DNA from 2 places in the Streptomyces sp. NPDC001493 genome. Region 2 is predicted to be linked to the other one. Evidence: riboswitches for the same ligand, from Rfam matches in the RefSeq annotation. Region 2 holds a riboswitch; the other holds the start of a gene.

Region 1 (3,396 bases), on a different contig from region 2:
CGGTTGGACGCGACGAGGACCTGGGCGGCGTGCTCGGAGACCATGTAGCGGAACCTAGCCCGATACGTAACCCCCCAAACGTGTTCGAGGCCGGGGCGGGGTCGGGCGCCGGGGCGTGCCGTGTGCTCGGCGAGGGGGCGGGTCGGGCCGCACGTCTCGCGGTGCACCGGCGCGAGGCCGGGACCGGTCGGGCCGCGTCTCGTGCCGTGTCGGGTCCGTGCACCCGACGCGAGGCCGGCCCCGGTCAGGCGGCGCGTCTCGCGGTGTACTCGGGGATCTCCCGGACCGGCGGCCGTTCCTCGGTGTCCACCGCGTAGGTGCGTGGCCGGAAACCGTCCTCGTCGCGTTCGAACTGGGTGAGCACCGGGCGCACCAGGTGCCCCCGGGAGAGCCGCAGCTGCGCGGTGCGGTAGATCGCGGCGGCCATCCGCCCCAGCGCCTGCCCGTCCTGGTGGCGGTGGCGGCGGACCCCGACGTCCACCTGGGCCAGGGCGTCGAGCCCCACGGTGTGCAGCGCGTCCACCAGGAGCCCCAGTTCCACGCCGTAGCCGACCGGGAACGCGAGCTGTTCCAGGAGCGGGCGCCGGACCGCGTACTCGCCGCCCAGTGGCTGGACGAAGCCGGCCAGTTTCGGCCAGTGCAGATTGAGCAGCGGGCGGGCGACCAGTTCGGTGACGCGGCCGCCCTGCGCGGGGGGACCGGCGGGGGCGTGGCCGTCCGCGGTCTCCAGCGGCCGGTCGTACATCGCCTTGACGAACTGGATGCCCGGGTCGGTGAGCAGCGGGCCGATGATGCCGGAGACGAAGTCGGCGGAGAAGTCCTTGAGGTCGGCGTCGACGAAGCAGACGATGTCGCCGCTGGTCACGAAGAGCGACCGCCAGAGCACCTCGCCCTTGCCGGGGACGGCGGGTATCCGGGGGAGGATGGAGTCCCGGTGCACCACCCGGGCTCCGGCCGCGCGGGCGACGGCGGAGGTGGCGTCGGTGGAGCCGGAGTCGATCACCACGAGTTCATCGATGAGCGGGACCTTCTCCATCAGCTCGCGGCGGATGGTCCGGACGATGTCGCCGACCGTCGCCTCCTCGTTCAGCGCGGGCAGGACGACGCTCACCGAGGAGCCCCGCGGGCTCCGGTCCCTGGCGGCCAGGAGACGGTCCAGCGGGCGGTCGGAGGCTGCCCAGGAACGGCGGTTCAGCCAGCTGTCGACCTCTTCCAGCACGGGCGATACTCCCTGTATGTGATCCATCTCGCGGTTCGGACTACTACCTCAACCGTCGGGTGCTTCAGTTACAGTCTTGAACAACGCTCACTGCCTTCGCATGTCGGGGTCGGAGGGCGGACAAACGCCTGGATCGCACGATCCAGTGCCATAGCGCTCATCCAGAGGGACTGAGGGAACGGCCCGTTGAAGTCCCGGCAACCCTCCCGCCGGCCGCGAGGCCACGGTGGGGAAGGTGCCAATTCCGTCTTGCGGCGAAATGCGTCGCAAGGAAGATGAGGAGAAAGGGCCTCCGCCATCATGGCTGTTCAGACCGTTGCAGCGAGTTCCGGCACGTCCGTGGACCTCGGTCCCGCCAGTGCGCTTTCCTGCCGCGAGTGCGGCGAACGCTTCGAACTCGGTCCCATTTTCGCCTGCGCGTCCTGTTTCGGGCCGCTCGAAGTGGCGTACGACCTGCCGAGCGGCTCCCCCGAAGAGCTGAAGAAGCGCATCGAAGCCGGCCCGAACAACATCTGGCGCTACGCGCCGCTGCTGCCGGTGCCCGCCGATGTCGCCGACAAGCCCAACATGAACCCCGGCTTCACCAAGCTGGTCAAGGCCGACAACCTCGCCCGTGAGCTGGGCATCACCGGCGGCCTGTACGTCAAGGACGACTCCGGCAACCCGACGCACTCCTTCAAGGACCGCGTCGTCGCGATCGCCGTCGAGGCAGCCCGCGCCTTCGGTTTCACCACCCTTTCCTGCTCCTCCACCGGCAACCTCGCCGGCGCGGTCGGTGCCGCCGCCGCGCGGGCCGGCTTCCGCTCCTGCGTGTTCATCCCGCACGACCTGGAAGAGGGCAAGGTCGTCATGGCCGCGGTGTACGGCGGCGAACTCGTCGGCATCGAGGGCAACTACGACGACGTGAACCGGTTCTGCTCCGAGCTCATCGGCGACCCGCTGGGCGAGGGCTGGGGCTTCGTCAACGTCAACCTCCGCCCGTACTACGGCGAGGGCTCGAAGACCCTCGCGTACGAGATCTGCGAGCAGCTCGGCTGGCAGCTCCCGGACCAGCTGGTCATCCCGATCGCGTCCGGCTCCCAGCTCACCAAGATCGACAAGGGACTTCAGGAGCTGATCAAGCTCGGTCTCGTCGAGGACAAGCCGTACAAGATCTTCGGTGCCCAGGCCGAGGGCTGCTCCCCGGTCTCCACCGCCTTCAAGGCCGGCCACGACGTGGTCCGCCCGCAGAAGCCGAACACGATCGCCAAGTCGCTCGCGATCGGCAACCCGGCCGACGGCCCGTACGTCCTGGACATCGCCCGCCGCACCGGCGGCGCGGTGGAGGACGTCGACGACGAGCAGGTCGTCGACGCGATCAAGCTGCTCGCCCGCACCGAGGGCATCTTCGCGGAGACCGCGGGCGGCGTGACCGTCGGCGTGACGCAGAAGCTGATCGAGGCCGGCCTGCTCGACCCGACCCTGACCACCGTCGTCCTGAACACCGGTGACGGCCTGAAGACCCTGGACGCCGTCTCCCCGACGACCGGCCTGTCGGCGACCATCCGCCCGAGCCTGGACGCGTTCCGCGACGCGGGCCTCGCGGCCCACTGACCACCCGAGAACCGAGGAAGGCAATCCCCATGAGCGTCAAGGTCCGCATCCCCACCATCCTGCGCACGTACACCGGCGGCCAGGCCGAGGTCTCGGCCGAGGGCACCGTCCTCTCCGAGGTCATCGAGTCCCTGGAGAAGGACCACCCGGGCATCGCCGCGCGCGTCCTGGACGACCAGGGCAAGCTGCGCCGCTTCGTCAACGTGTACGTCAACGACGACGACGTCCGCTTCGAGGGCGGCCTCCAGGCGGCCACGCCGGACGGCGCCGGCGTCTCGATCATCCCCGCCGTCGCCGGCGGCTGCTGACCCCGACGGCCGGTCCGGGACCCCGTCGTCCGGCGGGGTCCCCGACCGCCGTTCCGCAGCGCACCGTTGCCCCCTTCGCGTACGACGCGGAGGGGGCAATTCCGTAGGGTTGAGCGCGGTACAGTTGGGGAAGCCCCCTCCGCCGCCCGTGTCGGGCGGGTGTGAGATCGCGCCGACGCGCGACAAGATGTAGCCAAAGTCCGGAAGCCCTCTGTGCCTTAAGTGGCCTTTGTCTGGCCCGACTTGCCCAAAATTCTCAACAAATCCTCATGTTCG
Region 2 (3,396 bases):
ACCCCCCCCGCGGCGCGCGCCCCCCGGCCCCCGTGGGCGGAGGCCGGGGCAACAGCCCGTCCCCGGCCGAAGTGCTGCCGGGCCGTCGCCGTCAGAGCTGCGCGGCGCCCCGGTCCGGGACGCAACGGCCGCCCTCGGTGCGGTACTTCCACTGGGCGCCCTCGCTCACCAGCTCGGTGACGGCGCGGACGAAGCGGTCCACGTGCTCGTCCGGCGTACCGGCGCCGAAGCTGACGCGGATGGCGTTCAGGGAGCGCTCGCCCGGCTCGGCCTCCGGCGCGCCGCACTCGCCCGGGTCCTGCGGGTCGCTGCCGAGCAGGGTGCGGACCAGCGGGTGGGCGCAGAACAGGCCGTCGCGGACGCCGATGCCGTACTCGGCGGAGAGCGCGGCGGCGAAGTGGGAGCTGTTCCAGCCCTCCACCACGAAGGAGATGACGCCGACGCGCGGGGCGTCGTCGCCGAAGAGCGAGAGCACCTTGACCTGCGGCACCTCGGCGAGACCCGCGCGGACCCGGGCGACCAGCCGCTGCTCGCGGGCGACGAGCTTGTCGAAGCCGGCCTCGGTGAGGGCCTTGCAGGCGGAGGCGATGGAGTAGACGCCGATGACGTTGGGCGAACCGGCCTCGTGGCGGGCGGCGGTGGTGTGCCACTCCACGTCCACGCCGCCGTCGGTGCGCCGGGCGACCTTCTTCGAGGCGCCGCCGCCGGCCAGGTAGGGCTCGGAGTCCTGGAGCCAGTCGGCGCGGCCGGCGAGGACGCCGGAGCCGAAGGGGGCGTAGAGCTTGTGGCCGGAGAACGCGACCCAGTCGACGTCGAGTTCGGCGATGTCCACCGGGTGGTGCGGGGCGAGCTGGGCGGCGTCCAGCACGATGCGGGCGCCGTGCGCGTGGGCGGCGGCGGCCAGTTCCTTGACCGGCCACAGCTCGCCGGTGACGTTGGAGGCGCCGGTGACGCAGACGAGGGCCGGGCCGTACGGGTCGCGGTCGGCGAGGGCGCGCTCCAGGGTCTCGACGGCCTGCTGCGGGGTGCGCGGCGCGTTGAGGTAGGTGACCTTGGCGTCGCGCCAGGGCAGCAGCGAGGCGTGGTGCTCGGTCTCGTACACGAACACCTCGCAGTCGGCCGGGATCACGGCCGCCAGCAGGTTGAGGGAGTCGGTGGTCGAGCGGGTGAAGATCACCTGGTCGCCGGGGCGGCAGCCGAGGAACTCGGCGACGGTGACGCGGCTGTTCTCGAAGAGGTCGGTGGAGAGCTGCGAGAGGTAGCCGGCGCCGCGGTGCACGCTGCCGTAGTACGGCGCGTAGGCGGCGACGTCGTCCCAGACCCGCTGGAGCGCCGGGGCGCTGGCCGCGTAGTCGAGGGCCGCGTAGGTGACTTCGCCCCCGGTGACGAGGGGGACGGTGACGTCCTTGCCGAGCACCGGCAGCGGGGCACAGTCCGCGTCGGCGGAGGCAGCGGCGGCGGACTCGGAGGTGTTGAGGGCAGCAGAAGACACGGACATGACGAACTCCCGTAATACGCAGGCGAATTCACCGAGCCGGCGGGTACGCGGCAGCACGGTGCAAAGGTGAAGGAGGTGCGGAGAAGGGCGTTGCGCCCTATCGCATTCGCGTGCTCACAAGAGGCTCCCTAGGGACCAGGACCCCGGGGGCTGGCATTCGAGGATGCCGAGGGGCCCGCGCTTGCCGCAGACCTCGCTGCCTACGGCCTGGTCTTCACCCGGGGCACCCCGCCACGGACGGAGGGTTGCCGGACAGCGGGCCGGGGCCGTAGTCGCTGTCACTCATGACCTGCCAGCATCTTGCCACACGTGCCCACGAACGCAAGGGCGCAGTCCGCGATACGGACTGCGCCCCTTCGTGCACGTACGGGCAGCGGTGCTCAGGCGTTGCTGGCCGCCACCCAGCGTTCCAGCGCGCGGTGCGCGGCCCCGGAGTCGATGGATTCGGCGGCGGCGGCGATCTTGGCGCCGATCTGCTCGGTGAGCGTGCCCGTGCCCGGGTCCAGCGCCACCAGCGCCGCCGCCGAGTTCAGCAGCACCGCCTCGCGCACGGCCCCCTTCTCGCCGTCCAGCACCCGGCGGGCGACGTCCGCGTTGTACGAGGGGTCGGCGCCGCGCAGCGCCTCGACCGGCACCAGCTCCAGCCCCACGTGGCGCGGGTCGAAGGCCTCCTCGCGCACCTCGCAGTCCCGGACCACCCAGACCCGGGAGGTCGCGGTGGTGGTCAGCTCGTCGAGTCCGTCGTCGCCGCGGAAGACGAGCGCGGAGTTGCCGCGCTCGGCCAGGACGCCGGCCACGATGGGCGCCATCCTGAGGTCGGCGACCCCGACGGCCTGGGCGCGGACGTGGGCCGGGTTGGTGAGCGGGCCGAGGATGTTGAAGGTGGTCTGGGTACCCAGCTCCTTGCGGGCCTTGGCCGCGTACCGGAGGGCCGGGTGGAACTTCACCGCGAAGCAGAAGGTGATGCCCGCCTCGGCGGCCACCTCGGCGACCCGCTGCGGGGTCAGCTCCAGGTTGACGCCCAGCTTCTCCAGGACGTCGGAGGCGCCGCTGGCCGAGGAGGCGGACCGGTTGCCGTGCTTGACGACCTTGGCCCCCGTTCCGGCGATCACGATCGCGGACATCGTGGAGATGTTGACCGTCTTCGCGAGGTCGCCGCCGGTGCCGACGATGTCGACCGAGGGCCCGGGCACCTCGATGGTGCGGGCGTGCGCGTACATCGCGCGGACCAGGCCGCTCACCTCGGCGACCGTCTCGCCCTTGGCCCGCAGCGCGATGGCGAAGCCCGCGATCTGCGCGTCGGTGGCGTCCCCGCTCATGATCCGGTCCATGGCCCAGGCGGTGTCGTCCGCGCCGAGGTCCTGGCCGCGCAGCAGGGGCGTCAGTACGCCGGACCAGGAACGGTCCGCCGCGCTGTCGCCGCCGTTCGGGGTCACAACGTTCATGGTCCGCTCCAAGATTTTCCACAGCCGGAAAGGGGGGTGTCCGTCCACCCTATCGGGGCCCGGGAACGACGAAGAGCCCCGTCCGGCGAATGGACGGGGCTCTTCGCTGTGGCGATCAGTTCAGGCGATCAGTGGTGACCGTGGCCGCTGGTGATCTCCTTGTACTCCTCGACGGTGGGCTTGGCGATCTGGTTGTGCTCGCCGTAGTAGCCCTTGCTGAGCTTGGCGCGCAGCTTCGTGAGGGCCGAGACCTTGCGCTCGACACCGTTCTCGTCGACCGTGGGGCCGATTTCGAGCGGGGTGTACTGCTCGTGCGCGGTGAGGGTGTGCAGCTGACCCGGGCTGAGCGGCTCGTGGACCTCCACGAACTCACCGTGCGGCAGCCGCTTGATGAGCCCGGACTCGCGTCCGTGCAGCACCTTCTCCTTGTCGCGGCGCTGGAGGCCGAGGCAG

What was found. A riboswitch is a leader RNA that binds a small molecule or an ion and turns the genes downstream of it on or off. The one in region 2 is predicted to bind S-adenosylmethionine.
Region 1: linked by a shared signal. The riboswitch ahead of thrC (threonine synthase) and the one ahead of ACWCWD_RS34180 (aminotransferase class V-fold PLP-dependent enzyme) in region 2 are both predicted to bind S-adenosylmethionine.

The regions. Positions count from the first base shown of each region.
Region 1 is NZ_JBSFHV010000027.1:62,910-66,305, forward strand. It holds gene ACWCWD_RS30410 (alpha,alpha-trehalose-phosphate synthase (UDP-forming)) at 1-44, opposite strand, end outside; gene ACWCWD_RS30415 (glucosyl-3-phosphoglycerate synthase) at 245-1,219, opposite strand; SAM riboswitch class I at 1,374-1,501, shown strand; gene thrC (threonine synthase) at 1,520-2,812, shown strand; gene ACWCWD_RS30425 (MoaD/ThiS family protein) at 2,842-3,120, shown strand.
Region 2 is NZ_JBSFHV010000038.1:58-3,453, forward strand. It holds gene ACWCWD_RS34180 (aminotransferase class V-fold PLP-dependent enzyme) at 92-1,498, opposite strand; SAM riboswitch class IV at 1,671-1,788, opposite strand; gene trpD (anthranilate phosphoribosyltransferase) at 1,879-2,943, opposite strand; gene qcrB (cytochrome bc1 complex cytochrome b subunit) at 3,072-3,396, opposite strand, start outside.